One region of the Rhodococcus koreensis genome, then DNA from elsewhere that is predicted to be linked to it. Evidence: predicted binding sites of a transcription regulator. Region 1 holds the regulator's gene; the other holds the start of a gene.
The links. The regulator HspR, encoded in region 1, represses chaperone genes until heat shock. The targets are predictions, from matches to a motif close to ANNTGAGTNNNNNNNACTCANNT.
Positions count from the first base shown of each region.

Region 1 (4,426 bases):
ATCGAGGTCACCTTCGACATCGACGCCAACGGCATCGTGCACGTGACCGCGAAGGACAAGGGCACGGGCAAGGAGAACACGATCAAGATCCAGGACGGCTCCGGTCTGTCCAAGGAAGAGATCGAGCGGATGGTCAAGGACGCCGAGGCGCACGCCGAGGAAGACAAGGCCCGCCGTGAGGAGGCCGAGGTGCGCAACCAGGCCGAGTCGCTGGTGCACCAGACCGAGAAGTTCATCAAGGACAACGAGGACAAGGTGCCCGCCGACGTCAAGGAGAAGGTCGAGGCTGCCATCAAGGAAGCCAACGACGCTCTCGCAGGCACCGACATCGCGGCCGTCAAGACTGCGGTCGAGAAGCTGGCCACCGAGTCGCAGGCCCTCGGCCAGGCGATCTACGAGGCCAGTGCCGCCGAGGAAGCCGCCAACACCGACGGCTCCGGCGCGAGCGGTGCCGATGACGTCGTCGACGCCGAGGTCGTGGACGAGCCGTCCGACGCGGAGAAGAAGTGACGTCCGACAACACCGAGCAGGAACCGGTCACTTTCGTGGACAAGCGGAAGATCGACCCCGAGACCGGTCTCACACGGGACGCGGAACCGGTAGTGGAGCCCCTCGCGGGCGCCGCTGCCGCTCCGCAGCCCGGCTCGGTGGACGAAGGGGCCCTGTCGGAGACGGCGGCACCGGAGACGGACGAGTTGGCGGAGCGCACCGCCGACCTGCAGCGACTGCAGGCGGAGTACGCGAACTACCGTCGCCGCGTCCAGCGCGACAAGCAGGCCGACATCGCGAACGCGAAAGCGTCCGTCGTCGGTGAGCTCATCGCGGTGCTGGACGACCTCGACCGCGCCCGCAGCCACGGCGACCTCGACTCGGGGCCGCTGAAGGGTGTGGCGGACAAGCTCACCGGCACCCTCACCTCGCTCGGTCTGAGCGAGTTCGGTGCCGAGGGCGACGCATTCGACCCGGCGCTGCACGAGGCAGTGCAGCACGAGGGCGAGGGTCACGACCCCGTTCTCGGCACGGTGATGCGAAAGGGCTACAAATTCGGTGATCGCGTCCTGCGGCATGCGATGGTAGCTGTGATCGACCGCGCCGGCGATGCCGACGCGAACACCCCCGACGGGGCGGCGAAGCCCGCCGCGTCGGAACAAGAGTAAGAGCGAGAGGAGGAGACGCCCAGTGAGCCAGCGGGAGTGGATCGAAAAGGACTTCTACAAGGAGCTGGGCGTCTCGTCCAACGCATCCGCGGACGAGATCAAGAAGGCGTACCGCAAGCTCGCCCGCGACCTGCACCCCGACGCGAACCCCGGCGACACGAAGGCCGAGGAGCGTTTCAAGTCCGTCAGCGAAGCACACGCCGTGCTGTCCGATCCGGCCAAGCGCAAGGAATACGACGAGGCCCGTCGGCTGTTCGCGAGCGGCGGCTTCGGTCAGGGCGGCGGCGGATTCAACCCCGGAGCCGGCGGTTTCGGCCAGGGCGGATTCGACATCAACGACCTGTTCGGCGGCGGCGGCGCGGCGGCCGGTGACGGCGGCCTCGGCGACATCTTCGGCGGCCTGTTCAATCGGGGCGCCGGCGCCGGTGGCGGAGCAACCCGCACCACCAACCGTCCCCGCCGGGGCAGCGACGTCGAGACGGAGACGACCCTCGAATTCCGCGAGGCCACGCTGGGTGTAACGGTTCCGCTGCGGCTGACCAGCCCGTCGCCGTGCACCACCTGCCACGGCAGCGGCGCCAAGCCGGGCACCAGCCCGCGAGTCTGCCCGCGCTGCAACGGGACCGGGATCGTCAGCCGCAACCAGGGCGCGTTCGGGTTCAGTGAGCCGTGCGACGACTGCCGCGGCACCGGATCCATCATCGACTCGCCGTGCGAGGTGTGCCACGGCAACGGCGTCACCAACCGGACCCGCACCATCACCGTCCGCGTCCCCGCGGGTGTCAGTGACGGACAGAAGATCCGGCTGGCAGGCCAGGGCGAGGCGGGCCTGCGCGGCGCGCCGTCCGGCGACCTGTTCGTGACGGTCCGGGTGCGTCCCGACAAGGTGTTCGGCCGCAACGGCGACGACCTCACCCTCGTCGTCCCCGTCAGTTACGGTGAGCTCGTGCTCGGAACCACCGTCTCCGTCCCCACCTTGGAGGGTCGGGTCGGTGTGAAGATTCCGGCGGGCACGGCCGACGGCCGGATCCTGCGCGTACGCGGTCGGGGAGTCCCCAAGCGTGCCGGTGGCGCCGGTGACCTGCTGGTCACGGTCAAGGTCGCGGTTCCGCAGAAGCTCGACGACCCGGCCACCGAAGCACTGAAGACCTATCTGGAAGCAGAGAAGGCCAGCGGATTCGATCCGAGGGCCGGGTGGGCTGGTGCCTGATGAGCGACACGACCGGGGATCCACGCGAAACCGCCGTTGATCCGGATGCCCAGATCTTCGTGATCTCGGTGGCCGCGGAACTCGCGGGCATGCACGCCCAGACATTGCGCAACTACGACCGGCTCGGGCTCGTCACCCCGCACCGCACATCCGGTGGCGGGCGACGCTACTCGCCGCGGGATGTGGCGTTGCTCCGCGAGGTGCAGCGCCTCTCCCAGGACGAGGGTGTCAATCTCGCCGGGATCAAGCGGATCATCGAACTCACCAACCAGGTGGAGGCTCTGCAGCACCGGGTTCGCGAGCTGGCGGAGGAGATCTCGAAGGTCCACGCCGGCTACCGGCGCGACCTCGTGCCGATTCCGCGGAGCAACGCGCTCGTCGTGTGGAAGCCGCGGCACCAGCGCTGACCGGGCGTTCCGCCGTGTGAACCGGAACCGATGTCGCACTGATCCTGTCGGAGTGGATCAGTGCGACATCGTGCCCCCGGCCCCCGGCCCCCGGCCCGCGGCCCCCGGCCCCCGGCTTATCGGTCGCGGCTGCCCCAGCGGGGCCCGCGGCGGGTGTGTGAGCGTGGAATGTCCATCTGCTCGAGTCGTGCCTTGATCTCCTCGGTGCTCCACAGTGCCTTGGAGACGGTGGGTGTGGGGGTGGGGGTGACGTGCATGATCATGGTCTCGGTCTTTCGGCGAGTGTTCGGTGGATGGTTGTGGTCGTCGATCAGGGCTGTCCGTACAGGTGGTAGCCGGCGTTCATGTTCGGGTAGCCCGAGTCGATCCAGCTGCTGATGCCGTAGCCGTGGCCGAAGTTGCCGTCGATGCGGGTCCCGTCCACGTCGGTCATGTTGTTGTAGTTGTCGGCGCGGAACACGGCCTGCGCACCACCGGGCAGCGCGTAGGTGGCGTCCACCTCGACGCCGTTCGGGTCGTTGGAGTATGCCTTCACGATCTGGCTGCTGTGCGGGGCGAGGTAGTCCGACGGCGCCTGCATCCACTGCCCGTACGGGTTCGACGATCCGGCGAGAACCATCGGCAGGTCGGTGTCGTTGCTGATCGTCATCGCGATCGTCGGTCCCGACGTCGGCATCGTGCCTGCGGTGGCGACTCCGGCGGCCGCGACGGCGAATCCGGTGACGGCCAGTGCGGTGGCGGGCAGTGCGATGAAGAGGGCGACGCGGCGGCGGGCGTTGGTGCGCATGATGGCTTCTCCTGAGTTGTGGCTCTGAGGGGGAACGTCTGGGGCCGTGGGGGTTTCGTTTTCCGATCTCCCCGTTTTCCGGTGTGCACCAACTATGTCGCGAATGCGCGCCGCAGTCTGTCCACCGACAGGACCGAGGGCGGGATGAATCCGGTGTCCCCCGATCGGGGGACACCGGCGCCGCGAAGTGCTCCGCGCGGGCCCGCTCACGTGAGAAAGTGAGCAATGGACTTCGCCGGAGTCGACACGGATCGGACCGCGCCGTGACCGCCGTGCGGGTCGTGGTGGGCGACGACCACCCGATCTTCCGGGACGGTGTCGTCCGTGCCCTCCTCGCCAGCGGCGACATCGAGGTGGTCGGTGAGGCGGACGACGGTGCGGCGGCGCTCGCCCTGATCCGCGAACTCGCCCCCGACGTCGCGCTCCTCGACTACCGGATGCCGGAACTGGACGGTTCGCAGGTGGCGGCGGCCGTGCGGCGTGCCGAACTCGCCACCCGTGTGCTGCTGTTGTCGGCGCACGACGAGTCCGCGATCGTCTACCACGCGTTGCAGGAGGGGGCGGCGGGATTCCTGCCGAAGGAGTCGACGCGGGCGGAGATCGTGAAGGCCGTCCTCGACTGCGCTCAGGGACGCGACGTCCTGCCCGCCTCCCTCGCCGTCGGGCTGGCCGGCGAGGTGCGGCGCCGCAGCGAACCGGTCGGGCCGGTGCTGAGCGGCCGGGAGAAGGAGGTGCTGGCGCTCATCGCGCGCGGCCAGAGCATCCCCACGATCGCCGGCGAGCTGTACCTGGCGCCGTCGACGGTCAAGACCCACGTCCAGCGGCTGTACGAGAAACTCGGGGTGAGCGACCGCGCGGCCGCCGT
Region 1 covers NZ_CP070609.1:6,654,427-6,658,852, forward strand. Annotated here, with positions in the region: gene dnaK (molecular chaperone DnaK) at 1-510, shown strand, start outside; gene grpE (nucleotide exchange factor GrpE) at 507-1,157, shown strand; gene dnaJ (molecular chaperone DnaJ) at 1,180-2,367, shown strand; gene JWS14_RS30145 (heat shock protein transcriptional repressor HspR) at 2,367-2,774, shown strand; gene JWS14_RS30150 (hypothetical protein) at 2,891-3,037, opposite strand; gene JWS14_RS30155 (hypothetical protein) at 3,085-3,561, opposite strand; gene JWS14_RS30160 (response regulator) at 3,825-4,426, shown strand, end outside.

Region 2 (4,426 bases), 1.7 Mb from region 1:
CCACTATCATCTCGTCGTTGCAGTACGCGAACGTGGTGCTGAAGATTGCGACACCCCAGGTCCTGCTACCAATCCTCGTCGGCGCGGGTGTGCAGGTAGTTCTCATGCCGGTGGCTGCGCTCGCCTCGGACATCTTCGGCAGACTACGTGTCTACGCGATCGGAGTCGTGGCGATCGGACTGTGGTCCGTACCGATGTGGTTGATTTTCAGCCAAGCGACCCCGCAGAACACTGTGCCGATCTGGGTGGCCGTCGTCGTCGCGTCGGCCTTGATCAGCATCTGTTACGGCCCACAAGCCGCGCTCTTCGCGGAGATGTTTCCCCCGCACGTGCGGTACTCAGGTGCATCGTTGGGATACCAGATCGCCACGGTCGTCGGAGGCCTCACACCAATCGTCATGGTGGCCTTGATCGACGGAGAACTCGGCAACGCGTGGAGATTCGCCGCATACGTCGTACTCCTCGCGTTGGTGGCGCTCGTCAGCGTCGGACTAATCCATCGCGGACACAACAACACGCACGGCGCCACCAGCAAGGGGATTGCCCCCACCTCTCGCAGCACCGCCGAAACTTGGTGAAGTATTGATCGACGTCGGAGAGGAGCGACACGCCTTGACGCTGCAAGCAAGGGGAGTTCGTGTGTATGCGTCGCTCTCTTGACCCTCGTGTTGTGGCTCGTGATTGAGGTGTGCTCATAGAACTCGACGCCACACCGGTCGAACAGGCCCACCCGTGTACTGGTCTCCGCAGGTGACAGACGGGCTGCCGCACCTCTCCGATAGCTGAAGGATTATCAGCCAACGATTTTCACCGTCCCTCCGGCGGCCACTTCCAGCCGCGGAGGGCGTAGTACTTCTCGCGGGGCTCACCGGTCCAACCATTGATGCCTTTCCGTGGAAGCCACCAGGCGTGGACCAGCAGGACGATCATGACCAAGGCGCCGAGCAGCACGAAGAACCAGAATCGCCCCGCTGTGCTGGAGACCAGGACCGACAGGCCACAAAACACGACCATCTTCCCGATCCGCCGCCATTTCGGGGTGTGCTCCTCCCAATGTCCCCACACGATGGTGCCTACTGCGGTGATCCCGCAGATCACGGCGATCTCAAACCAGTAGGGCCAGCTGCTCATCGTTCACCTTCCCATGATTCCGCAGCTACCGCAGCACCGATCCACACAATGCCTGACCCAACGTCATGGTGTAGCCGTCCCGGCCCATTCAAGGGTGCGATCACACAACTCGCGGGGCCGCCCTCGAGCGGACGGCACGGTCTGCGTGAGCTATCCGAGGAGCCCGCTGCGCTGGCAGGGTCGCCGCGCGGCTCGCGGCAATGTCCGTGCCCGGCGGCCCACCGGTGGTCGTCGGCTCCACGCTGGTGGCGATGGTCAACGCCAACCCCGTCGCCCCGTGTATCGGCCCGGAGATCGGCACCAACATCAATTCGATTGTCGCCGACATGAATGCAACGGGCGGGTACGGCGCCGGCTACCGGCCCATCTCAGTAGGCGGATACATAAGCTCCCGACCGACTGGCGGATCCGTCGTTGCACAGGCGCATCCAACCGCATCACTGTCCCGCCGGTCAGCACCCCGTCGGTGAAGGCGAAGTTGCCGTGGAATCGGGTGTTGATCGTGGCCAGTTTCGACCACCTGAATATTGCGGTGTTCCGTCGATCGAGTGGTTCGATCAGATGCCCTGGCACCATCGCCTCCTGGTGGGTCGTGTCGGGCGAGATTCGACCCCCATGGTTCGACGGGGTGCCCCGGTCCTCCAGCCCGCGCACGGGTCGTGTTGTTCCCTCCTTCGATGAGGTGGGACGCGGTGGTGCCGCGGCATCCGACGAACACTCCAATGTTGAGCGTCTAACGCTCAATTCTTCTTGACCTCATTTTAGGTCCGAGGGAAAATTGAGTCGATAACACTCAGGTTCGGTGGGTGTGAGGTCTAGCGGTTCCGCGAAGGACCACGCCCGCCAGGTGTGGTGCTGGAGGCGGTCATGGCTCGCGCGGTGGGAATCGATTTGGGGACCACAAACTCGGTGGTGTGTGTACTCGAGGGTGGCGACCCGGTGGTGGTCGCCAACTCGGAGGGTTCGCGCACGACACCGTCGGTCGTGGCGTTCGCGAAGAACGGTGAGGTGCTGGTCGGCCAGCCCGCCAAGAACCAGGCCGTCACCAACGTGGACCGGACGGTGCGGTCGGTAAAACGGGAGATCGGCACCGACTGGCATGTGGCAATCGACGACAAGAAATACAGCGCTCAGGAGATCAGCGCCCGAGTGCTGATGAAACTGAAGAGGGACGCGGAATCGTATCTGGGTGAGGACATCACCGACGCCGTGATCACCGTCCCCGCGTACTTCGAGGACGCCCAGCGTCAGGCCACCAAGGAAGCCGGCCAGATCGCCGGCCTCAACGTCCTGCGCATCGTCAACGAGCCCACCGCGGCCGCACTGGCCTACGGCCTCGACAAGGGCGACAAGGAACAGACCATCCTGGTCTTCGACCTCGGTGGCGGCACCTTCGACGTCTCGCTGCTCGAGATCGGCGAGGGCGTCGTCGAGGTCCGGGCCACGTCCGGCGACAACCACCTCGGTGGTGACGACTGGGACGACAGGATCGTGAAGTGGCTGGCCGAGAAATTCAAATCGCACAACGGGTTCGATTTGACGAAGGACAAGATGGCGATGCAGCGGCTGCGAGAGGCCGCGGAGAAGGCCAAGATCGAACTGAGCTCGTCGCAGAGCACGTCGATCAACCTGCCCTACATCACCGTCGATGCGGACAAGAACCCGCTGTTCCTCGACGAGCAACTCTCGCGCAGCGAGTTCGAGAAGATTACGTCCGATCTCCTCGACCGTACCCGGGCTCCGTTCCAATCGGTGATCAAGGACGCGAAGATCTTGGTCAAGGACATCGACCACGTCGTGCTCGTCGGCGGTTCCACCCGCATGCCCGCTGTGACGAATCTGGTGCGCGAGTTGACCGGCGGGAAGGAACCGAACAAGGGCGTCAACCCGGACGAGGTCGTCGCCGTCGGCGCCGCCCTGCAGGCCGGCGTGCTCAAGGGCGAGGTCAAGGACGTGCTGCTCCTCGATGTCACCCCGCTGTCCCTCGGCATCGAGACCAAGGGTGGCGTGATGACCAAGCTCATCGAGCGCAATACCACCATCCCGACCAAGCGGTCCGAGACCTTCACCACGGCTGACGACAACCAGCCCTCGGTGCAGATCCAGGTGTTCCAGGGTGAGCGAGAGATCGCCTCGCACAACAAGCTGCTCGGCTCGTTCGAGCTGGCGGGGATTCCGCCGGCACCGCGTGGCGTGCCGCAGATCGAGGTCACCTTCGACATCGACGCCAACGGCATCGTGCATGTGACCGCGAAGGACAAGGGCACCGGTAAGGAGAACACGATCAAGATCCAGGAGGGCTCGGGCCTGTCCAAGGAGGAGATCGACCGGATGATCAAGGACGCCGAGGCACATGCCGCGGAGGACGCTCAACGCAGAGAGGAGGCGGAGGTCCGCAACCAGGCCGAGTCGCTGGTGTATCAGACCGAGAAGTTCATCAAGGACAACGAGGACAAGGTGCCCGCCGACGTCAAGGAAAAGGTCGAGGCGTCGATCACCAATGCCCAAGAGAAGTTGAAAGGCAGCGACGTCGCGGCCATCAAAGAGGCCATCGAAAAACTGACCACCGACTCGCAATCCCTGGGCCAGGCGATCTACGACGCACAGGCGAAGGACTCGGCCGCCGCCGGCGGAGGGAACGGCGCCTCGGAAGGGGCCGGTGAAGTCTTCGACGCTGAGGTGGTGGACGAACCTGGACGGGAGGACACCCGATGACCAGCAGCGAGCGGCGCAACGGCGACAAGCCGCCGCGGGAACCGATCGCGATCACCGACAAACGCCGTGGCGATCCGGACACCGGCCGGGTACGCGAGCACACCCCGAGCGAGCCCGTCACCCCGACCCCACAACGGGAACCCGACCCGACCACGCCGGACGCCGAGATGCACCCTGGGTACCGGACTGATCGGGAGGCGGGCGAACACCCTGATCGAGTGGCGGAGTTGACCGCCGATCTGCAGCGGGTGCAAGCCGAGTACACCAACTACCGGCGCCGAATAGAACGCGACCGGCACCTGGCGGTCGCGGCCGCGATGGCATCGGTGGCGGCGAAGTTTCTCGGGATCCTCGACGATCTCGACCGAGCCCGCGAGCACGGCGACCTCGAATCCGGACCACTGGCTGCGATCGCGGCCGAACTCGGTGCGATCCTGAGCGGCCTGGGGGTGGCCGCATTCGGTGAAGAGGGCGACCGCTTCGATCCCACCCTGCACGAAGCAGTCCAGCACGAAGGCGCTGGGGGCGATCCCGTCGTGGGCAGGGTGCTGCGACGCGGCTACACATTCGGTGGCGGCAA
Region 2 covers NZ_CP070609.1:8,400,979-8,405,404, forward strand. Annotated here, with positions in the region: gene JWS14_RS38230 (MFS transporter) at 1-578, shown strand, start outside; gene JWS14_RS38235 (hypothetical protein) at 808-1,131, opposite strand; partial or broken gene JWS14_RS50350 (serine protease) at 1,347-1,499, shown strand; gene dnaK (molecular chaperone DnaK) at 1,999-3,846, shown strand; gene grpE (nucleotide exchange factor GrpE) at 3,843-4,426, shown strand, end outside.
Region 2: dnaK (molecular chaperone DnaK) is a predicted target of HspR. The motif match lies at 1,908-1,930, and genes of this name have one in related genera.